Regions from separate parts of the Cytobacillus sp. BC1816 genome, predicted to be linked through region 1. Evidence: predicted binding sites of a transcription regulator. Region 1 holds the regulator's gene; each other region holds the start of a gene.
The links. Region 1 encodes Rex, which represses fermentation and respiration genes when NADH is low (regulators of the CRP and FNR family bind a similar motif). Its sites were predicted from a motif close to TTGTGAAATATTTCACAA; they were not measured.

Region 1 (5,999 bases):
GTTGTTGTACCGTCACCGGCAACATCATTTGTTTTGCTTGCAACTTCAGCAACAAGCTTTGCACCCATGTTTTCGAAAGCATCTTCAAGTTCGATTTCTTTCGCAATTGTCACACCATCATTAGTGATAAGCGGAGAACCGAACTTCTTCTCAAGAACCACGTTGCGTCCTTTAGGTCCAAGAGTTACTTTTACCGCATTTGCAAGGGAATCCACACCGCGAAGCATCGCGCGGCGAGCTTCTTCACTAAATTTAATCTCTTTAGCCATTGATAAAAACCTCCTCAAAAATTTTAGCTTTATCTTTTAATAATCTTCGTCTGATCGGCGATTAGCCAATTACAGCAAGAATGTCATTTTCGCGTAAAATTAAATATTCTTTGCCTTCGTACTTTACTTCAGTACCGGCATATTTTGAGAAGATGATACGGTCGCCGTCAGCAACTTCAAGGGCAACACGCTCACCATTTTCAAGAACGCGGCCAGTTCCCACAGCTACAACTTTACCTTCTTGAGGCTTCTCTTTAGCAGTGTCCGGCAGTACGATGCCGCTTGCAGTTTTTTCTTCAGTTTCAACAAGCTCGATAATGATTCGATCACCTAGTGGCTTTAACAAGTGAAACAACCTCCTCAAATAATATGTAAATATTTTTATTTATTAGCACTCTCTCTGTATGAGTGCTAACACAATTATTATATTAATGAATCTCATTTCTATTTGCAAGGGTGAAGCTTAAATTTTTTAGAAAAAATTTCATTCGCCCATACACGCTATTTTTCGACACAGACAACCTCTTAAGTATGCTTTGGAACTCTTCTCTTTAACCATGGTATTCTCCTGCTTTGATACTGATATTTGAAACCCGCTCCTTATTAAGAGTACAATGGCTTTAGGACTTGTTTTCCAACACTCAGATTAAGGAGTATAACATTTTGAAGAAGGAATATTGGTTTATATTAATAGCTTATATTGCCATGCAGCTGTCCAGTTTGTTTGGCGTTCCGCTTGTGTTATTTATTGCAGATGCCCTCGGACAGAATCCCGAAAACATGCAGATCATGGCTGTAGCCTACTGGCTTGTCATCAGTTTTACGGTTACACTGATCATTACGCTTCTATTATTAAGAAAAGAGATGAAAAGAGGCCTGGATAGGGATGCATCTTCCGCAGCAAACTCAGCGGGCTGGGCAATTGGGGGTATATTTTTGGCCCTGATCGCTCAAGCTACTGCTGCCAGCATTGAAAATATGATTGGCATTGAAATGGGGTCTGAGAATACACAGCAGATTATCCGGATTATTGAAGCATCGCCAATCGTAATTTTAATCAGCTCGGTTATCGGGCCAATACTTGAGGAGATTGTCTTTAGAAAAATTATTTTCGGTTCACTCCATAAGCGCTTCAACTTCTTCCTATCGGCCCTGATCAGCTCAGTCATCTTTGCACTTGCCCATTTTGAGCCTGAACATGTACTGCTGTACTCGGCAATGGGGTTCACATTTGCTTTCTTATATGTCAAGACGAAGCGGATTATTGTCCCGATTTTTGCCCATGTGGCGATGAACACCTTTGTTGCGGTTATCCAGCTGAATCAGGATAATATGCAAAAATGGTTAGAAGAAATGGAAAAAATGCAGAGCTTTATCAGCTTTTTCTAGCATAGTGAAATGCTGTGCAGAGTTTTAAACTTATTGGGGGATTTTGATGAGAAGCACACCTTTGTTTTCAGGCTTTATTTACATCCTTCTCGGATGCCTTTTCACTTTTATAGCCATACAGAATATTCAGCGTGAAGAAACCTGGGGATTCTTTACTTATTTTCTGATCATAATTGCCACATTCGATTTAGGCACCGGTCTGCGGATGGTTGGCATGCATTTTAAAATGAAAAATAAAGTGAAAAAATGAGCCCGCAAAAGGCTCATTTTTTACAGTTGTTCGGGATAGTTTTTCAGAAAATAAACCAGTGACTGCAATTCTACTGCCAGATCGATATGGTGAATCCGAATCGAGGCTGGCACAGTAAGCCTCGCAGGTGTAAAATTAAGGATTCCTTTTATTTTCGCATTCACCATCCGATCGGTAATAGCCTGGGCAGGCGGTGCCGGCACTGTTAAAATCGCCACCTGAATATTATTATTTATAATAACTTCTTCAAGGTCATCCATATGATGAACCGGCACATCACCGATACTCGTGCCAACCTTACTCTCATCAACATCAAAGGCTACTTCTATTTTGGTATTATTATTTTTAAGAAAATTATAGTTAAGAAAGGCTGTTCCTAAATTCCCTACCCCGACCAAAGCTACTTTAGTCAGTTCATCCTGGTCAAGAGTCTTCCGAAAGAAGCTCAGCAGGTAATTCACATTATATCCATATCCTTTTTTCCCTAACGCACCAAAGTACGAAAAGTCGCGGCGGATTGTAGCAGAATCTACCTTTACCGCCTCACTCAATTCTGCTGAAGAGACTCTTTGTTTGCCTGATGAGTGAAGGTTTTTTAGAAAGCGGTAGTATAAAGGCAGCCGTTTAGCTGTTGCCTGCGGTATCTTAATTGGTTCATTGGCCATTCGTCCATCCCCATTTCTTATGATGAATTAATTTCTTTTAAAATCTCCGTTTTTCCCGCCTGTTTTCTCTATTAAAAAGGTTGGCCCAATCACCATTCCTTTATCGACAGCCTTGCACATGTCATATACGGTCAACGCACAGACAGAAGCGGCTGTTAACGCTTCCATTTCCACACCCGTATTTCCCTTCGTTTTTACAGAAGCAGTAATGATCAGGACATACTCTTCCTCTTCCGCCTTCCATGAAAATGAAATGTCCACGCCCTTAAGCGGCAGCGGATGGCACATCGGAATAATGTCCCATGTTTTCTTGCTCGCCATAATGCCTGCAGTCTGTGCAACAGCGAGTACATCCCCTTTTTTCATGGAGTTGGATGTTATTTTCTCATATATCTCCTGATTAAGAGTAATACTTGATTGAGCAATGGCTGTCCTTGCCGTCTCAGGTTTATCGCTGACATCCACCATTTTTGCCCTGCCCTCTTGATTAAAATGAGTAAAATCCGCCATTCAAAACACCTCTCTTCAAAATCATACACTATTTTTCTGTTACTTTGTATGTGCTTTGTATTGTTCTTCACATATTTATTTGCCTTTTGTCTTGATTTAATGCCCTTCAGAAGGGCTTATAGTCCTGTCTCCTTTATTGCCGAACATATATGAATGAGTTACACTTACTCTATACCCGAGGTGAAAGAACATGATACTATTACAAGTCAATCAGCTGGCAAAAAATTTTGGCGCTGATCCCATTTTAACCAATATAAAGCTTGAAGTACAAACCAGGGACAGGATTGCTCTAGTAGGGCGCAATGGTGCAGGAAAATCCACCCTTTTAAAAATCATTGCCGGACAAATGACATATGACTCCGGTGAGATTATAAAGCCAAAGGAAGTAACAATTGGCTATCTTGCACAAAATACCGGACTGGAATCAGAGTTATCCATTTGGGATGAAATGCTGACTGTTTTTAGTCATCTGCAGCAGCAGGAAAAACAGCTTCGCAGCCTTGAAGGACAAATGGCGGACCCTGATGTCCTAAATAATTCTGATGCCTATGAACGCATCTTAAAAGAATACGACAAGCTTCAGGTTGATTTCAAAGAAAATGGCGGCTATCAATATGAGGCAGATATCCGTTCCATTCTCCATGGACTCAACTTCAGTTCATTGGGCTATGACACTAAAATTTCATCATTGAGCGGCGGCCAGCGTACTAGAATGGCCCTTGGTAAACTTCTGCTGACAAAGCCTGATATCTTAATACTGGACGAGCCTACCAACCACCTGGATATTGAAACATTATCATGGCTTGAACAATACCTGCAGGGATACAATGGCGCCATTCTAATCGTATCCCATGACCGATATTTCCTTGATAAGGTCGTTTCTCAGGTTTACGAGATTTCCCGCAACCAAATAAGAAAGTATCCGGGAAACTACAGTTCATATCTGGATCAAAAAGCGGCTAACTTCGAAAGAGAAATGAAGCAATTCGAGAAACAGCAGGAAGAGATCGCTAAACTGCAGGATTTTATCCAGAGAAACCTTGCACGTGCTTCCACAACCAAAAGGGCACAAAGCCGCAGAAAGCAGCTGGCCAGAATGGACGTGATGGACAGGCCGCTGGGAGACGAGAAATCAGCTTCTTTTGGCTTTAACATTGAACGGCAATCGGGCAATGAGGTTTTAAATATTCATTCTCTTGCTATAGGCTATGAAGAGATAGTCAGCGAGAATATTTCACTGCGACTGGCAAGAGGCGACAGCATAGCACTTGTAGGGCCAAATGGAATTGGCAAATCCACTTTGCTCAAAACCATCATCAAAAAAATCTCTTCTTTTTCCGGGGAGATTCAGTACGGTTCCAATGTGACAATTGGCTACTATGACCAGGAACAGGCGGAACTCACCAGCAACAAAAGAGTCCTAAACGAATTATGGGATGAATACCCGCTAAAACCGGAAAAGGAAATCCGGACGATACTTGGGAACTTTCTTTTCTCTGGTGACGATGTTCTTAAAACTGTTTCAACACTGAGTGGCGGTGAAAAGGCACGTCTTGCACTTGCGAAGCTTATGATGCAGAAATCCAATTTCTTAATCCTCGACGAGCCTACAAACCATTTGGACCTGGATAGCAAAGAAATTCTTGAAAATGCATTGATCGATTATCCTGGAACGATTCTCTTTGTATCTCATGACAGATATTTTATCAACAGAATCACAACAAAGGTAGTTGAACTTTCCGGCATTGGGGCAACAGAGTATCTCGGCGATTATGATTATTATGTGGAAAAAAAGCAGGAACAAGAGGAACTCCTTGCACTTAATGAGCAAGACAAATCCACCGCATCACAGCCTGTTAAGCAGGAGAAAAATAATTATCAGCAGGATAAAGAAGCCAAAAAGCTCGAACGCCAGCGTAAAAGAAGAATGGAAGAAATTGAAGAGCAAATAGAAGCATTGGAGAAAGTAATCGATATGAATGATCAGCTTCTCTGTGATCCGAATATTTATCAAGACCATGAAAAAGTGATGGGCATCACTAATGAAACTGATGAAGCAAAAGCAAAGCTGGAAGAATTGATGGAAGAATGGACACTTTTAGCTGATGACTAATAAAGGAAAATTCATAACTTTTAGACTGGTAGAATAGTCACTGCCAGTCTTTTTTATTATCCACAGAGATAATCACAAGAAAAACACAGTTATATATACTCTCCACAGACTTTTCCACATTATCCACAACTTAAACTGTTTTTATCCACATTATCAACATAAAATTCTGAAATAAATGATATTATCCACAAAAAAAGCCCCCTATGCGGTCGGGGACTTTTTCCTAATTTATTTATCATTGTGGATAGTGATGTCCAAACCAGGATTGGCATTTAAATCAAGACCGGCGAATTGTCCTTTTTTAAACAGCACACTTCCTGCTGCAGCAATCATTGCTGCATTATCTGTGCATAAAGTTAATGGTGGAATAATAAGCTTTATATCCGCTTTGTCCCCAAACCTCTTCTCCAAAGAAGCTCGAAGTCCTTTATTCGCCGCAACCCCGCCTGCGAGCAGCAGCTGCTTCACCTGATATTCTTCAACGGCTCTTTCTGTTTTCGTTACTAATACATCAATGACACTTTCCTGGAAGCTTGCGGCCAGATCTTCCGGCACAATGGTCTCACCACGCTGCTCAGCATTATGAACAGTGTTGATAACGGCAGACTTTAAGCCGCTGAAGCTAAAATCGTATGAACCTTCTTCCAGCCACGCTCTCGGAAGCTGAATCGTTGGGTTCCCTTCATGAGCGAGTCTGTCGATGTGAGGACCGCCAGGATATGGCAGATTTAATGTCCGGGCAACTTTATCATAGGCCTCTCCTGCAGCATCATCCCTTGTCTCACCAATCACTTCGAAATGGC
Region 2 (5,999 bases), 1.9 Mb from region 1:
TCTATGGGGAATTATTGCTGTATTTGTTAAAGGGCTCGGAGAATATGGATTGACGGCTATGGAAATTGTGGCCGCGAGAGTTTTCTTTGCAGCAATATTTCTTGTCCTTATAGGAATTATGCGTTTCCGGAACTGCTTTAAATTGGAATCTGCCTCTGACATCAGACTTTTTGCCGGAACCGGAATACTAAGCATTGTCTTTTTTAATTATTGTTATTTCACAGCAATGAACCAAATCAGCATATCAATGGCTGTCGTTTTGCTTTACACAGCTCCAGCATTTGTTACTATATTATCTTACTTGTTTTTAAAGGAAGGAATAAATCTGGGAAAGATTGCAGCTGTGGCAGGCACAATTTTAGGCTGCATTCTAATTGCCGGAGTAACAGCAGGCAGTAGTGATATCACTTTGTTTGGAATTCTGACGGGATTGGGTTCTGGGTTTGGCTATGCGCTTTATACGGTATTCGGAAAATTTGCATTAAGAAAATATCATCCGTTTACAGTTACGCTTTATACATTCCTGATTGCATCGGTATTTCTAATCCCGGTAACCAGACTATGGACAAAAGCTGAAATCTTTTTAAACACTGAGGTTTTGCTTCTTAGTATAGGTCTTGGATTTGTGCCTACGGTTCTCGCCTATTTTGTATATACATGGGGACTAGAAAAAACGGATGGAAGTAAAGCGGCTGTTATCGCTACAGTTGAACCAGTCGTGGCCATGCTTCTGGGAGTAACACTCTATGGGGAAAGTCTCGGTGCAGTCCAGATTGCTGGTGCTTTGCTGATACTCAGTTCGGTAATTATTGTGAATTTGCCTGCAAGAAGGAAAAATGCGGGAATGGTTGATGACTCAAGCAAGCTTGAACACTAAAACACTCCGTCCTTCTCGTAACGGAGTGTTATTTTCTTAAAATAAGTCCAGCGCCTACCCCCTCGAGGTCACAAGCTTGACTAGTTGAGGCTCCCAGGGACTCGAGACATAAGGCGATATCTTCCAGAAGGAAAGTGCACCTTCTTGCAGGGCTCATCTTATGCTTGTCGTCCCTGGGCAATCGCCTCCCAAAAAGGCAAAGAACGCCTTTCCGAAAGGCCCGTCTTGTGCTTGAGGCCACAGGACAAGGAAGGCTTCGTTAGCATAAACATCACACGACCGAAAGCGACAGCTTTTGGGAGGATGTGGGTCATGCAGACGTTGCCACAGGAGGTGGCGTTCTCAGTCTGTGCTCCTTCATGGGCAAGGCGCTTCCGATTTTCCTTTCTACCAAAGCTTATATCCTTTAGCCCCGGGAGGTGCATTTTGAATTAAATCTATAAATGGAATGGTGTAGGCAAATAGAATAAGAACAACCGTAATTCCAAGCCAAAGCTTCCAATTTTCAAATACCATTGGAGCTTTTTCGGCTTCATCAGCAGCTTCTCCGACAGGGAATTCCTGCTCTCCCTTTGGTGCGAAAAAGGCAAGGTTTATGAAGATATAAAGCATTAAGATGATGCCTATAAATAGGATAGTACCGCCGATTGCCTGTGCAACCTGGTATGGAATCCATTCTGCTGCTTGTGCTGCTCCGCCATATTCAGAGTATGATGAACGGCGCGGAGCTCCCAGAAGACCGGCAGCATGCATGGCACCAGACATGAATGTCATTCCGATTGCCCAGATAACTGCTTGGATGATCCCTAATTTATTCATCGCTTTTGTTAATGTTCTTCCTGTAAGATGAGGGATCAGCCAGTAAGAAACTCCAAAGAATGTAAGTACTACAGATGTTGCCACTGTTAAGTGAAAGTGGCCGGTTACCCAAATCGTATTATGAACAACCTGGTTCATCTGGTGGGACGCATTAACGATACCGCCTGCACCCGCTGGGATAAAGGCAACCATCCCGATGAAAGGAACAGTAAATCGCGCATCTCCCCAAGGCAGTTTTTTTACCCAGCCGAATAATCCTGTGGCTCCTTTGGAACGTCCAAAGCTTTCAAAAGTGGCAAAAAGAGAAAATGCAGTCATAAGAGATGGAATGACCACCAGGAATGTTAGGATAACCTGTAAGAATTTCCATGCTGGGTCAATTCCCGGCTCCATTAATTGATGGTGAAATCCGACAGGGATTGAGAACAGCAGGAATAAAATGAAAGACATTCGTGCCAATGAATCAGAAAAAATCTTTCCGCCGATGACTTTAGGAATTACAACGTACCAGGCCATGTAAGCGGGCAATAGCCAAAAGTAAACAAGCGGATGTCCGAAATACCAGAATAGAGTACGGCTGACTCCGATATTTACTGTTTCTACAAACCCCAATGACCAAGGAAGAAGCTGGAAAAGAACAGTAGACGCTACACCAATTGTTGCCACAATCCACATCATCGTGTTGACCAATGACATAAAGGTTAATAGCGGACTTGGCTGCCCCGGATTTTTTCTTCTCCATTCTGCATACTTCATAATGATGGCTGCCCCGTCAATCCAGCTTCCCACTATAACAAGTGTTAAACCAATATAGTACAATGCATGTGCCTGAAGAGGGGCATAGAAAGTATAAAGAACAGTAGCTTCATTCAACAGGATCATGACAGCTGCAAGAACAGTTCCTGCTGTCATCAGCCAAAAACCGGTCCAGCCGGCAATTCGCTGTTTATTGGTAAGGGTTCCTGATGTTTTGCTTGTTGCTGCTATTTGGAAGCCCATTATAAAAAAGGTAGTTAGTACAAGTCCCAGTACAACACCGTGAACCGTGAGAATTTGGTAATACCCGATGCCTGCTGGAAGCTCAAATTTACCGGAGCGGACCAAAGTCTGCAATAAACCAGCAAGGCCGCCTATTGCTAAAGCTGTAAATGCTACGAAAAAGTGAGCCATTGCCAATTTTCCGTCACGGCGGTCAACTTTTAATTTTGCTGAAGGATTAAACATTATTCCACCACCTTAATTTTAGACGACATCATGTGGTGACCAACACCGCAATATTCATTACATACAATTAAGTATTCGCCTGTTTTATCAAATGTTGTAACATGTTCACTGATATATCCGGGTTCAAGCATCATGTTAATATTTGATCCTGCAACTTCGAAACCGTGGACAACGTCTTTGGTTGTTGTGATAATTTTCACTTTAGCACCATATGGAACCTCCACTTCAGCTGGGCTATAGGAAAACGCAGATGCTACGTATACCAATTCGTAATCCCAATCTTTCCCTTCTACTTTTTTCAGTCCCGGCTCATTAAATGGAGCGGTAGTATCGACCTTTTCAGGGTCGATTGTTGCCAAACAGCTTGGGGGCTGATTGCCCAGGTAAAATGCGCTGACTCCCAAGACTGTTAAAAAAACAAGCAGCGATCCGATTCCAAAAGTGAGCCAGGCCTTTTCAAATTTATGCATATGCATGGCTATTTCCCCTTTCTAACTCTAAAAGCGGCTGATAAATAATGAATAAACACCTACCCATGTAATGATCAGGAAGAATCCTAATAAGAAAACGGAAGCTAGCGTTCCCTTTAAGGAAGAGCTATCCTCTATTTCAGTTTTTGTTTTTCGGCTGAGTTCCGTTTTCGCCATTGTCCTTCACTCCTTTCGAATATTTGGAAAAAGTAAATGATTACACTTTCATAATACAAAACATTTAGGAAGATTCTAGATGCTTTCAGTGAGTTCACAAATTGTTCATTCGTAACTTAAACACTATGATAATAGTGAAAAATTGATATTTAAGTGATTTATGTCACAAAAAACTCCTGTAAATTGTGAAAAAACTGTGAAGGTTTAATTGAGCCTCAGAAGAAAGGCTAATTATTTGCATGAAACATACGGAAGAGGGTGAATTATCAGATTAGCGAACAATTTTCTGATAATATATTGTTTAGTTCGTATTTAGTTAAAGTTTTGATTGAAGTATTAGTAAATGATGTTATAATGTTAATAAATTAATAACATTCACTCATATAATCGCGAGGATATGGCTCGCAAGTTTCTACCGGGTTACCGTAAATGATCCGACTATGAGTGAGCAATGTACAGGACGTTTTTAGTCATCCTTGTTTGCCTGCAGCTTAGTTCATTAGCCTGAAGGCCATTGCTTCACTCATTTTTATGTTGTGAATGCGATGGGCTTCAGGCTTTTTATATGGCTGGAATGAGTAATTGAAGGCTATCTATCATAGAGGAGGATGCAAAATGGATATGCTTATAGAAAAAATAAAGAGCGAAGGGGTTGTTTTATCACCGACAGTTTTAAAAGTGGATTCTTTTTTGAACCACCAAATAGATCCTCAGCTAATGCATGAAGTCGGCAAAGAATTTGCAGATAGATTCTCCAGCAGCGGAATTACAAAAATATTGACTCTGGAATCTTCGGGGATTGCGCCAGCTGTAATGGCGGGGCTCCATCTGAATGTCCCAGTTGTGTTTGCGAGAAAAAGAAAATCTCTCACTCTGGTAAATGATCTGATTACAGCCTCTGTCTATTCTTTTACTAAGGAAGAAACTAGTGAAATCTCTGTTTCAAAGAAATATCTATCAGAAAAAGATAATATTCTTATAATAGATGATTTTCTCGCGAATGGACAGGCTGCACTAGGTCTTGCAGATATAGCAAAAAAAGCGGGATCAGGAATTGCAGGGATTGGAATCGTTATCGAAAAAGGCTTTCAAAATGGCGGTCAGCTGTTAAGGGAAAGGGGATTCCGGGTCGAGTCCTTAGCTATTATTGACTCACTTGAAAAAGGCACCATCAGCTTTGATAAAACAGCAAAGAATATGGAGGAATTGATACGATGAATCAGAATCCGCTTAAAATTGCATCTTTGGGAATTCAGCATGTCCTTGCCATGTATGCAGGTGCGGTAATTGTACCGTTGATTGTAGGAGGTGCACTTGGCTTAACAGGTGAACAGCTTACTTATCTAGTTTCCATAGATATATTCATGTGCGGAATTGCAACACTTCTTCAAGTATGGCGCAGCAAATTTTTTGGGATTGGCCTTCCTGTTGTTCTGGGCTGCACATTTACGGCCGTTGGACCGATGATTGCGATCGGAGGTCAGTATGGAATACCTGCTATCTATGGGTCTATTCTGGTTTCTGGTATTTTCGTTGTAGCTGTTTCAAAGTATTTTGGAAAACTAGTTAAATTTTTTCCGCCTGTTGTAACAGGATCTGTAGTTACCATTATAGGGATTACGTTAATTCCTGTTGCAATGAATAATATGGCTGGAGGTGAGGGAAGCCCTGACTTTGGTTCCCTGACGAACATAGCATTGGCTTTTGGAACTTTGCTGTTCATCATAGTACTATTCCGATTCTTTAAAGGCTTTGTTCGAGCGATTGCCATTTTGCTGGGGCTGGCTGCCGGCACCATTACGGCGTTTTTCATGGGCATGGTAGATTTCTCTGCTGTTGGGGAAGCTTCCTGGTTTCATATGCCATCCCCTTTCTATTTTGGCATGCCGACATTTGAGGTGACAGCGATCCTTACTATGATTCTCGTAGCAATGGTCAGTTTAGTTGAATCTACAGGCGTATATTTTGCCCTTGGTGACATCTGTGAAGAAAAATTGGAAGAAAAAGATCTGTCAAATGGTTATCGTGCCGAAGGAATTGCAATCATCCTTGGTGCTGTTTTTAATGCTTTTCCATATACAACATATTCGCAAAACGTCGGACTTCTTCAGATGTCTGGTGTTAAAACAAAAAATGTCATTTATACAGCAGGAGCTTTTCTTGTACTGCTTGGGCTGGTTCCGAAAATCGGTGCATTGACAACCATTATTCCAACTCCCGTTTTAGGAGGCGCAATGGTAGCCATGTTCGGTATGGTAGTCGCCTATGGAATAAAAATGCTCAGCAAAGTAGAGTTCTCATCTCAGGAAAATTTATTAATCATTGCCTGCTCTGTCGGGATGGGATTGGGAGTAACAGCGGTTCCTGAACTATTCGCGCAAATGCCTTCCAGTGTACGCATCCTGACTGATAACGGTATAGTGGCTGGCAGT
Region 3 (5,999 bases), 2.2 Mb from region 1:
CCGCCTCTTCGTGTGGAACCGGATCAAAAAGGGTGGTTCTATATAGAGTATAGTTGGAAAGCAGGATCAAGCATGTTAGTAAACCAAACCAAAGCCATTTAGGCCTCTTTAAAGAATTTGTTAAATTTATCCACCACTTTTTCAGTATCTTACACAGGTAACAAATCACACTAAAAAGTCAGTTCCAGCAACCGGAACTGACTTTTTATTATTCTCCAGTAAGAATTTGATAAGCCCATTCTGCCGCTTCCTCACTTGGCGGCTCAATCTCCTTCAGCGGATATTCCAATCCGAGAGCTTCCCATTTATATACACCAAGCTTGTGGTAGGGAAGGACCTCAATCTTTTTTACATTTTTCAACTCTCTAATGAAACGCCCCATCTGTTCCAGATCACTTACATCATCAGATATTGTAGGGACAAGTACGTGGCGGATCCATACAGGCACCTGATTATCAGATAGATGCTGGGCAAATTGAAGTATATGTTCATTTGTAAGACCTGTCAGTTTTTTATGCTTTTCCCTATCAATATGCTTTAAATCCAGCAGCACCAGGTCCGTATAGTCCAGGAGCTCTTTCAGCTGGGTTTGAAAAAACGGTGAGGTGGAATAGCAGCCTCCCGATGAATCTATTGCCGTGTGAATGCCAAGTTTCTTGCATTCTTTAAAAAGTTCTATAAGAAAAGGAATCTGAAGCAAAGGTTCACCGCCGCTTACTGTAATGCCGCCTCCGGAAGCCGACAAAAAAGGGAGATAGGATTGCAGATCATTCATGATTTCTGTAACGGACATTTGTTTTCCTGACCCAATCTCCCAAGTGTCTGCATTATGGCAAAATTGACAGCGAAGTAGGCACCCCTGTGTAAAAATGACATAACGAATGCCAGGCCCATCTACTGTACCGAATGTCTCAATTGAATGAATGTTGCCGTCCATCATCATCTTCCTTTCCAAAAGCAGCCGGCGCCGGCGGAGCCGCATCACTTTTGCTCAAGCTTTTTTGAGGAGGGGGCCACTTCTAAGGGCCCGCCATCCTATTGGTTACATTGATTCATGGAATGTTCTATTGATAACATCAAGCTGCTGCTCTTTAGTCAGTTTAATGAAGTTCACAGCATAGCCTGATACCCTAATGGTTAACTGTGGATATTCCTCCGGGTGTTCCATGGCATCCAGAAGCGTTTCTTTATTGAATACATTTACATTTAGGTGATGTCCTGACTTTATGGCATATCCATCCAGTATAGATACAAGATTGCGAATTCGGCTATCAGCATTCTTTCCGAGTGCTTTAGGGACAATGGAGAAGGTGTTGCTGATGCCATCCAGCGCATATTTGTAGGGTAATTTTGCAACAGAAGACAGGGAAGCAAGCGTTCCTTTCGAATCTCTCCCGTGCATCGGATTGGCTCCTGGGGCGAATGGCTCGCCGGCACGCCGTCCATCAGGCGTATTGCCGGTTTTCTTGCCATATACCACATTGGATGTAATGGTTAATATAGACATCGTATGCATAGAGTTTCTGTATGTCGGATGCTTGCGGAGCTTTTTCATAAACCTTTCAACCAGGTCTATAGCTATGCTGTCAACGCGATCATCATTATTGCCGTATTTCGGGAAATCTCCTTCTGTAATAAAATCAATCACTAGCCCTTTCTCATCACGGATTGCCTTAACAGTTGCATATTTGATCGCACTTAGTGAATCGGCCGCTACACTTAAACCCGCAATGCCAGTGGCCATTGTTCTGAGAATTCCGGAGTCATGCAGAGCCATTTCGATCCGTTCGTAGCTATATTTATCATGCATGTAATGAATGATATTCAGCGTATTAATATAGAGATCTGCCAGCCATTCCATCATTAAATCAAACTTCTCCATCACTTCTTCATATTGAAGGATGTCTGAGGAAATTGGGGCATAGGAAGGGCCGACCTGGACGCTGAGTTTTTCATCCTTGCCGCCATTAATGCTATATAACAGGGCCTTTGCAAGGTTTGCTCTTGCACCGAAAAATTGCATTTGTTTCCCAATCTCCATAGCAGAAACACAGCAGGCAATTCCATAATCATCCCCATATTCAGGAAGCATGATATCATCGTTTTCATATTGAATTGAACTTGTTTCTATTGACATCCTTGCACAATATTTTTTGAAATTCTCCGGAAGCTTGCTGGACCATAATACTGTTAAATTCGGTTCAGGTGCCGGACCCAGATTATTCAAAGTATGAAGGAACCGATAAGAATTTTTCGTGACTAGCGGGCGTCCATCATGCGCCATCCCGCCAATGGACTCTGTAACCCATGTCGGATCGCCGCTGAATAATTCATTATAGTCAGGCGTTCTCGAAAATTTAACTAGGCGAAGCTTCATTACAAAGTGATCGACCAGTTCCTGGGCTTCCTTCTCGGTAAGCACGCCCTTCTGGATGTCTCTTTCTATGAAAATATCAAGGAAAGTCGAAACACGGCCAAGGCTCATAGCTGCTCCATTTTGTTCTTTGATGGCAGCAAGATAGGCGAAGTACAGCCATTGGAAAGCCTCAAGAGCATTTCCAGCAGGCATTGAAATATCAAAACCATAGCTGTTTGCCAGCTGCTTCAGTTCATTCAGAGACCTGATCTGTTCTGAAATCTCTTCTCTAAGGCGAATATTGTCTTCCGTCATCACACTTGAAGTTGATTTCAAATCTGCCTTTTTGGCTTCAATCAAGCGGTCAACTCCATAAAGAGCAACCCTGCGGTAATCACCGATAATCCTGCCTCGGCCATATGCATCTGGCAGGCCAGTAATAATGCCGGCTTTGCGGGCAAGTTTCATTTCATCGGTATAGGCATCAAACACGCCTTGGTTATGTGTTTTGCGGTAGTCTGTAAATATCTTTTCCATCTCTTTGCTGGCTTCATAGCCGTATGCTTCACAGGCTGCCACAGCCATTCTGACTCCGCCAAACGGCTGAAGAGAGCGCTTAAACGGAAGGTCAGTCTGAACACCCACAATTTTTTCTTTTATTTGGTCCAGGTATCCAGGTCCATGTGAGGTAATGGCTGAGACGATTTCTGTGTCCATATCTAGCACGCCGCCATTATCACGTTCCTTTTTCGTGAGCTCCATTACTTGTTCCCATAATGAAGAAGTAGCTTCTGTTGGACCCTCCAAAAACAATTCATCCCCGAAAAATGGTGAGTAATTCTTCAATATAAAGTCTCTAACATCAATTTCACGTATCCAAATGCCTTTTTTAAAGCCCTTCCAACTTTCCATATTAGTTCACCTCATATAATTAATGTGTATAACAGTTATTACAACTTAACTATACATTCAATATAACAGATTAAATGTGAAATAAATCACAAACATTTTGAACGTAATGTGAAATATAGTAAATCCGTATTTAATAACGCTTATGTGTACTATAAAACCTATCGTACTTTTGAACTGTTATATAGAGATTGAAAATCAAACTAAAAGAAAAGGGAAGAGGAGGTCATGAAATTCTTTCAATCAGCGCCAACAATTACCTGTTTAATAGAATAAGAGATTTTGATTAAATATAAATATGAAAACATTATCAAAAATTTCATTCATTCTGATGTTGTCTGTCGCACTTGTCTTTGGATTCAATTTCGATGCAAAAGCATCAACAGTACATACCGTTCAGCCAGGGGATACAATGTGGAAGATCGCCCTGAAGTATCAGGTGGGAGTTCCTGAAATCATTAATGCCAACGGGCAGATTTCAAATCCGAACTTCATTTATCCTGGGCAAAAGGTGAATATCCCTGCTTTATCAAAAGCTACCACAAGTGTGGAAGAGCAGGTAGTTCAGCTCGTAAACCAGGAAAGGGCAAAGTATGGATTAAAGCCCTTAAAATCAAATTGGGAGCTTGCGAGAGTGGCAAGATACAAATCTCAGGATATGATCAATAAGAAGTATTTCGATCACAACTCTCCTACATACGGAAGCCCGTTTGATATGATGAAGAGCTTTGGAATCACTTACAGAACCGCTGGAGAAAACATTGCTGCAGGTCAAAAAACACCTCAGGAAGTTGTAACAGCATGGATGAACAGTGAGGGTCACCGCAAGAACATCCTATCAGCCAATTTCACAGAAATCGGTGTTGGATATGCACAGGGCGGTTATTATGGCCATTACTGGACACAGATGTTTATTGGGAGATAAGAAAAAAGGCGGAAGCGCCTTGCCCACGAAGGAAAGCAGACTAAGAACGCCACGTCATGTGGCAACGTCTGCATGGCCCCCATCCTGGGGGCCTCGTTTCGAGGGGATAGGCTGCTTGCGCTAAACAGTTTTCAAAGTAAAAGTTTTCTATTTATTTAAGAAAAGCACCGGATTATCCGGTGCTTTTGCTTTTCCCATTAGTCTACTACAATATAAGCAATCATTGGTCCGCTATTATCCTTATCCGGGTGAGTAAGACACACTAGACGGTAAACGCCTTCTTTATCAAATTGAAGTGGGACAACCGTCTCTTCTGCTTTTTTAACCACACCTTTAATATCAGTCCCTTCTATGATGTATGGATGTTCCATTCCATTTACTCCCCAAATCTTCAGATTTACCTTTTCACCTTTTTCCAGAAAAATAGTTCCAGGATCCCAGCGATAAGCTTCAATTTCTTTGCCATCAGGCAGCTTAGCCTTAAATTCTCCTGTAACCATATGAATTTCCCGGACTTTTTCGCCCTCCTTCTGGTTGAATACTGTCACACTATCAGATTTTGAAAAAAACCATACTGATGCAGAAACGATTACTGAAAATATGATGACAAATGCAATGATGCTGCGTTTCTTTAATACAAGAAAAGGCATGCTCATACTCCTTCCAAATTGGTTGTCCCTATATAGATATGCAGGAAGGGCATCATTACTTGTCTAATATTTCTGAGATTTTTACGATAATTTCTTTACATCTGCCAAAATATTATTTCATAATAGAATTAAAAAAGGATGTGGCAGCATGTACAAAGTACTTGTGGCCAATCGGGATGAGTACGATACGAAAGGCATAGAGTGGCTTCTTAAATCTTCTATGAACGCATGGCAGGTAGAGTCTGCCCAAAATGAATCAGGACTTATTAAGAAGCTTGAAACTTTTCAGCCAGACCTATTGATTTTTGAACTTGATCTGATAAATGAAGAAAGTTATGATTCATTTTTAAAAACCACTCAGATCATAGGGCCGGATTTGATTGCCTTAACAATGGAAGCGACCTTCTCACAAGCAAAAAGAGCAATCGACATGGGTGTATCCGATTTAATACTTAAGCCGATTTCAGCAGATATTTTATTGAAATCAGCGCGAAAGATTCATAGGCGCAATCAGATGATTAGTCGGACTGCTGAACAAAACTTCAGTAAAGAAGCGGAAAAAGACTTCAATTACCAGGATTTATTTATAGAAGAATCTGATTCGGCTCAACCTCTTGTATCTATCGGAATTAAGACCAAAAACCCGCTGGAGCTTCCTGAGCTTTTTAAATTTCTTGAAAGCTTTACTTTCCAAAAAGCAGTTCACTATTTTATTTTGAGTGATATGATTTTGATTATTGCAGAAAAATCTGATGTGGCCTGGAAAGAGGAGAGCCTCAGGTTTATGAGAGACTGGCAGGAAACGTCAGCAGAACAAATTGCCATCAGCATTTATACGGGTAAGGAGGACAGCGGAACCGTCAGAAGCCACTATCTTGCCAACAGGAAACTGATGGAGGTAACGTTTTACAGGGGATTTAATCAGGTAATTGAGGACAGCTCATTGCCTAAATGGCTATCAATTGATCCATTCTTAACCCCTGAGGAACAGAGCAGGTGGATTGATTTCCTGAATCAGTCTGATTTAGAAGCGCTGAAGTCATGGTTTTACGAGGAGTTTCTTATTTTGGCAGACCCTTATCCGGAACCGGGACTCATCAGAATTCGGCTGACCAGTATTCTTGCGCAAATTCGCAGGCATATGAAGACTTTCCGGCTG
Region 4 (5,999 bases), 2.2 Mb from region 1:
GACACCCATATAAATCGGAAGCCAGGAATTGCTTGGCATATGAATCTCTTCGATTTCACTGTCAAATAACGTTAAGCCTTCATTCTTTTTCTTCATGTGCCAGAAAGGATCAAGGGATTTAACTTCCGGCAGTTTTGCAAAGTTATAGAATTGAACAGGTGAAGCAGTAGACCATTCCAATGTCCTTGCATCCCATGGGTCGCTTGAGATGTTTCTGTCGGCATAGCGGATGCTCCAGTAAATGTTGTAGCAGAATACAGCAAATCCGGCTGCCAGAATGATGGACCCAATTGCCGAAAGCATGAAGAGTGGTGCAAATCCAGACTCGGCGGAGTATGTGTATGCACGTCTTACAGCTCCGTTTAATCCAAGGAAGAACATAGGCATGAATGTTACGTTAAAGCCGATAACAAAAAGCCAGAAATGCCATTTCCCGATTTTTTCATTAAGAATGAAACCGAACATTTTTGGCCACCAGTAGTAAAGACCTGCAAATACCGCAAATACTACACCTGGAATTAATACATAGTGGAAGTGGGCAACCAGGAATAATGTATTGTGATACTGATAATCCGCTGCACCCATTGCAAGCATTACGCCGGTAACCCCGCCAATCACGAAGCATGGCACGAATGCAAGTGCCCATAGCATGGCGGAAGTAATTTTTATGCGGCCTTTACGCATCGTAAACAGCCAGTTAAACATCTTAACCCCAGTCGGTATGGCTATCGCCATTGTCGTGATGGAGAAGAAAGAGTTAACCGCAGGGCCTGATCCCATTGTATAGAAATGGTGGACCCATACAACCATACTTAAAAGCGCAATTCCAAGGATGGAAAATACCATTGACTTATATCCAAACAATGATTTTCTTGAGAAAGTTGCAATAACTTCTGAGAAAATACCGAATGCAGGAAGGGCAACAATGTAAACCTCGGGATGTCCCCAAAGCCAGAACAGGTTAGCCCAAAGCATATCCATTCCTCCGCCTGATACTGTAAAGAAGTGTGTTCCATACAGACGGTCGAATGTCATCAATGCCAATGCAACTGTGAAAATAGGGAAAGCAGCCACAATCAGAATGGATGTTACAAAGGTAGTCCAAGTGAACATTGGCATTTTCATCAGTGTCATGCCTTTTGTTCTCATTTTCAAAATCGTAACGATGAAGTTTATACCTGTCATTAGTGTCCCGATACCAGCAATTTGCAGCGCGACTGCATAAAAGTTATTGCCGATTCCCGGGCTGAATTCCTTGCCTGCAAGAGGGAAGTAAGATGTCCATCCTGCATCAGGCGATCCCCCAATGACAAATGAAATATTAAATAGCATAGCTCCGCTGAAGAACAGCCAGAAGCTAAGTGCATTCAGCTGCGGAAAGGCAACGTCACGCGCACCGATTTGAAGCGGAATAACAACGTTCATTAATCCAATCAAGAATGGCATCGCCATGAAAAGAATCATAATAACGCCGTGTGTTGTAAAGATTTCATTATAGTGCTGGGAATTCAGAAATTCCATTTCAGGGCGTGCTGTCTGAGCTTTCATCAGCAAACCGTCCATCCCGCCGCGGAAGAACATCAATACTGCGGAGATGATATACATGATACCGATTTTTTTATGATCAACTGTAGTCAGCCATTCTGTCCAGAGGTATTTCCACTTTTTTAAATAAGTGATGGCAGCTACTGCACCAATCATCGTTAATAAAATAGCAATCTGTGAACCTAGTATAAGGGGGTCCCCAGTAATAAAAAACTCATCCCATTTAATGCCCATGATGGTCACCTCCATGGTTTTCTTGACTATCATGGCTATCTTCTTCGCCATGACCTTCAATTACGTTTGGATTCTCATTTTTATAATTGTCATCTTCTTCGAAGGTTTTACCTTGATATCCATGGCCTCTGTAGAGCTCAGGATTTGTATAAGCTTTCGAATTTGGATCAGCATGGTTAACCCATTCTAAATGAGTATTGGAATATGTCAGCCTTCCTAAATGTGTAGGCTTCAGCAGCCCTTCGTATTCTTTCTCAGTCAGTTTAGGTGCTGTATCTTTAACGTCGTCAACCCATTGGTCAAAATCTTCCTGTGTTTGAGCAAGGACTTCAAACTTCATATCCGCATATCCGCGGCCGTTAAAGTTGGTGTTCTGTCCTTCATATGATCCAGGGTTATCTGCGACAAGATACAGTTCCGTTTCCATTTTGGGCATCGTATATTTCTGTCCGCCTAGTGCAGGCACCCAGAAAGATTGCATGGTGCTGGCAGATGTCATTTTAAAGAGAACCGGCCTATCTTCTGGAATATTGACATAGTTCACTGTTTCAATGCCTTCTTCAGGATAGCTGAAGATCCATTTCCAGTCAGCAGATGTTACATGTATTGTAATAGGTTCTTTTTCTTCATAGCCTTTAGGTGTTTCTTCCAGCGCATAAAGTGTTTTTACTGTCGGGATTGTTAAGGCGATGACAATTAAAATCGGAATCCCGGTCCAGATAATTTCAAGAAGTGTACTTCCATGCTCCTCAGGGGGTTCATAATCTTTATTCTCAGGTCGTTCACGGTATTTCCACACAATGTAGCCGAATAATCCAAACACGACTGCAACGACAAGAAGCATCCAGATCAGGGACCAGTTAATTAATTCGGTAATGCTTCTTGCAACGGGGCCCTGAGGTTCAAACACAACCATATTGCAGCCGCTTAGAACCATTAAGGGCAATAGAGCTGTTAAAGAAAGCAGCATTTTCTTCATCTGATGTTTCATCTCCTTTTGACAAAAAACTATTGTTAAATAATTCACAAATAATGTGCGGGTTTTCACAAAGATGCCAAAAAAATATATAGCTGGTAAACATAAACATCCTTAAAACCCTAATTTAACTTAGTTATCACTGTGTAAATGATATTAACATAAGCAAATATGAAAAGTTGTGACAAAAGTTAGAAGGAAATAAATGTAAGATATTTGGACAGCTGATAATTTTGTGCAAATAGCATTATTACAGGGTTTTGGTCATCAAAACAACTTTTGAACAAATTTTGAACTTTAATGCAACACCCAAATTATTATATGTTACTTCTATATTCAAACAAAAAACCGCCAATAAGAATCTCCATACATTAATTAAATGGATTCTCTCTTTATTGAAAAATACTGAATAGTACAGTAACATGGACTAAAAATAGAGAAGGACAGGGTGAGGAAATGATTGATTTAAGAAGTGATACGGTTACAAAACCAACTGAAGAAATGAGGAAAGCGGCTTATGAAGCAGAAGTTGGGGATGACGTATATGGAGAGGATCCATCAATAAATAAATTGGAAGAGACCGCTGCTGAGGTGCTTGGTAAGGAGGCAGCTCTGTTTGTAACGAGCGGCACGCAGGGAAATCAGATTGCCATCTTAACACATTGCCGTCCGGGCAATGAAATTATTCTCGAAGCAGAAAGCCATATTTTTTATTATGAAAGCGGCGCTTCATCTGCCTTTGCCGGGGTCCAGACAAGGACGCTGAAAGGGACAAGAGGTGCAATGAATCCCTCAGAAGTGGAGTATGCCATTAGGGGAGAAGATCAGCATTATCCGGAAACAGGATTGATTTGTCTCGAAAATACTCATAATAGAGCTGGCGGTGCCGTAATACCTATTGATAATATGAAAGAAATATACAGCATTGCCAAAACGAATAATATTCCCGTACATATTGATGGGGCAAGACTGTTTAATGCAGCCGCAGCCTTAAACCTGCCGGCTGCTGAATTGGCCAATCATTGCGACACTGTGCAAGTATGCCTCTCAAAGGGGCTCGGAGCACCTGTTGGTTCCATTCTTGCGGGCAGCAGAGAATTTATTGCTGCAGCAAGAAAATGGCGCAAAAGATTGGGCGGTGGACTCCGCCAGGCTGGGATCATAGCAGCTCCGGGAATTGTTGCATTAACAAATATGAGAGAGCGTTTAGCCGAGGATCACGAAAATGCTCAATACCTTGCACAGCAGCTTGGACAAATCAGAGGGATTGAAATCGTAAATCAAGTGGATACAAATATCATTGTGGCTGATGTAAAAAACCTTAAAATGAACTCATCGGAATTTGTTGAAAAGTTAAAAGCTGAGGGCGTGCTTTCAGGCACTTTCGGACCTTCTTATGTCCGTTTTGTCACTCACTATGATGTTACTAAAAACCAGCTTGAAGATGCAATCAAAGCCATACACAGAACAGCTGGTCAAATGATCTAACTGCAAAAAAACGCATGTTTTCTGCCGCATGCGTTTTTCCAATAGCACACAAATGGTTATAGCTAAAAAAGGAAATCGGCGCATTAGCCGATTTCCTTTTTGTTGATTAGAGGTTCAAGCTGATTTTTTATATCATCAAGCAATTCATGAATGGTCACTTCATCATCTGTTTGCCCTTTATCAAGAGCTGATTCCAATAGCTTTGCAAAATCATTAAAGTTAGTTTTCATAATAGACACCTTCAAATTGCAATGTATTTTATGACTCTATTCCCTGTTAAGATTTTTTAAAACTCATTATATATTATTAATTTCCCCGCTGAGGCGTGACGAAAAGTGAACATCCATTCAACTTGTTCTTTGTATGGATGTTTAGATCCAAAGAAATCCGGGTAATAAATACTGATTAAATTTCTCAGCTGCCCCCATACCTGTCTAATACAAAGCGAATAGTATAGCAGGAAAGAGATTTTAGATTCTTTTATTAAAACAGGAGGTCTGGTTATGAGATTGGTGCAAATGGATATTGATCAGCTATTGGAATCTACATCGGAAATTGCCGAAGAAGACCTTGGCTATATGATCAGACATGTAGAAATTGACCATTTATTAGAACGAACCCAGGATTGGTAATATATATGGAAACTCCCCGCAGCGAGGAACTGAGGGGAGTTTTTTATGCTGAAGACTTATTTTCTTGAACATGATTCTTGAATCGAAGAGATTTTTTAGAAGATATTACTACCCCCAAGGTGACAATTCCTCCTCCAATTATCTGATACAAATACAATTTTTCCTCCGTAAAACACAATGCGAATATGATAGCGAAAACAGGAAGAAGATTCAGGAAAACCCCTGCTTTGGCTGCTCCAATTAAGGAAACTCCAAAATTCCAGGATAGGAAAGCCATAACTGAAGCCAGGAAACCCACATACAGCAAGATTCCTGCGGAAGGTAATGTGAAGACAGGGCTTCTTTCCAGCACTAAATATTCAATAAAGCTTAAAGGCGCCAATAGTAAAATGCCGATAAATGCGGATGCATAAAAAGAAGTTAGCATCGGCAAAACGTCTGAATATTTTTTGCCAATTACCGAATACAATGCCCACATAATGACTGCTGCCAAGACGTATAGATCTCCGGCATTTATTTTCCATGAAAGAAACATTTCTATCGATCCTTTTGAAATAATATATAAAATGCCAAAGACTGAGAGGAGAATTCCTGCTGCCTGTCGGGCTAAAAGCTTTTCTCTTAATATAAATATGGCTAGAATGGCGATAAAAAGGGGTGTAGTACTATTTACCACAGATGCATTAATAGAAGGGGTGTCTTGCAGCGCAAAATAAATGATTGTATTGTAGCCGGCTACACCTGTCACCGCCAATAGCAAAAGTATCCGTTTATGGTGCCAAATAATGTTCCAATCTTTTTTTAGCTGCTTGACCATAAAAGGAGTTAAAAGCAAGAATGCTATAATCCATCGCAAAAGGGAAAAGAGGAGCGGCGGAAAATAATCGACACCAATTCTCCCAATTACAAAATTACCTCCCCAAATCATGTTAGCTAAAATCAGCAATAAAAAACCATACTTTTTGTTTGTCTCATCCAGCATTTGAGAAAACCTTCTTCCTGCACTGTAATAAATTAAATTTTACCTTTATCGCCAGGAAAATTCATTAATTTCAGAAATTTTATAAATTTTAATTTGTAACTATTGGAAGAATTAACCCGTCAACTTACTTAAAAAGGGGTGT

Region 2: ACR42H_RS19090 (cytochrome c oxidase subunit 2A) is a predicted target of Rex. The motif match lies at 3,719-3,736, and genes of this name have one in related genera.
Region 3: pflB (formate C-acetyltransferase) is a predicted target of Rex. The motif match lies at 3,343-3,360, and genes of this name have one in related genera.
Region 4: qoxA (cytochrome aa3 quinol oxidase subunit II) is a predicted target of Rex. The motif match lies at 2,791-2,808, and genes of this name have one in related genera.

The regions. Positions count from the first base shown of each region.
Region 1 covers NZ_CP195611.1:277,775-283,773, reverse strand. The annotation lists gene groL (chaperonin GroEL) at 1-269, opposite strand, end outside; gene groES (co-chaperone GroES) at 331-615, opposite strand; gene ACR42H_RS01585 (CPBP family intramembrane glutamic endopeptidase) at 933-1,658, shown strand; gene ACR42H_RS01580 (YdiK family protein) at 1,705-1,908, shown strand; gene ACR42H_RS01575 (redox-sensing transcriptional repressor Rex) at 1,929-2,573, opposite strand; gene moaC (cyclic pyranopterin monophosphate synthase MoaC) at 2,601-3,083, opposite strand; gene ACR42H_RS01565 (ABC-F family ATP-binding cassette domain-containing protein) at 3,274-5,196, shown strand; gene tsaD (tRNA (adenosine(37)-N6)-threonylcarbamoyltransferase complex transferase subunit TsaD) at 5,425-5,999, opposite strand, start outside.
Region 2 covers NZ_CP195611.1:3,753,686-3,759,684, reverse strand. The annotation lists gene ACR42H_RS19105 (DMT family transporter) at 1-877, shown strand, start outside; gene ACR42H_RS19100 (b(o/a)3-type cytochrome-c oxidase subunit 1) at 1,265-2,920, opposite strand; gene ACR42H_RS19095 (cytochrome c oxidase subunit II) at 2,920-3,396, opposite strand; gene ACR42H_RS19090 (cytochrome c oxidase subunit 2A) at 3,418-3,567, opposite strand; purine riboswitch at 3,927-4,028, shown strand; gene ACR42H_RS19085 (xanthine phosphoribosyltransferase) at 4,183-4,785, shown strand; gene ACR42H_RS19080 (nucleobase:cation symporter-2 family protein) at 4,782-5,999, shown strand, end outside.
Region 3 covers NZ_CP195611.1:2,462,227-2,468,225, reverse strand. The annotation lists gene pflA (pyruvate formate-lyase-activating protein) at 209-937, opposite strand; gene pflB (formate C-acetyltransferase) at 1,043-3,268, opposite strand; gene safA (SafA/ExsA family spore coat assembly protein) at 3,564-4,190, shown strand; gene ACR42H_RS12655 (hypothetical protein) at 4,388-4,840, opposite strand; gene ACR42H_RS12650 (helix-turn-helix domain-containing protein) at 4,989-5,999, shown strand, end outside.
Region 4 covers NZ_CP195611.1:2,504,378-2,510,376, reverse strand. The annotation lists gene qoxB (cytochrome aa3 quinol oxidase subunit I) at 1-1,779, opposite strand, end outside; gene qoxA (cytochrome aa3 quinol oxidase subunit II) at 1,769-2,758, opposite strand; gene ltaE (low-specificity L-threonine aldolase) at 3,212-4,243, shown strand; gene ACR42H_RS12875 (hypothetical protein) at 4,327-4,473, opposite strand; gene ACR42H_RS12870 (hypothetical protein) at 4,747-4,875, shown strand; gene ACR42H_RS12865 (DMT family transporter) at 4,919-5,857, opposite strand.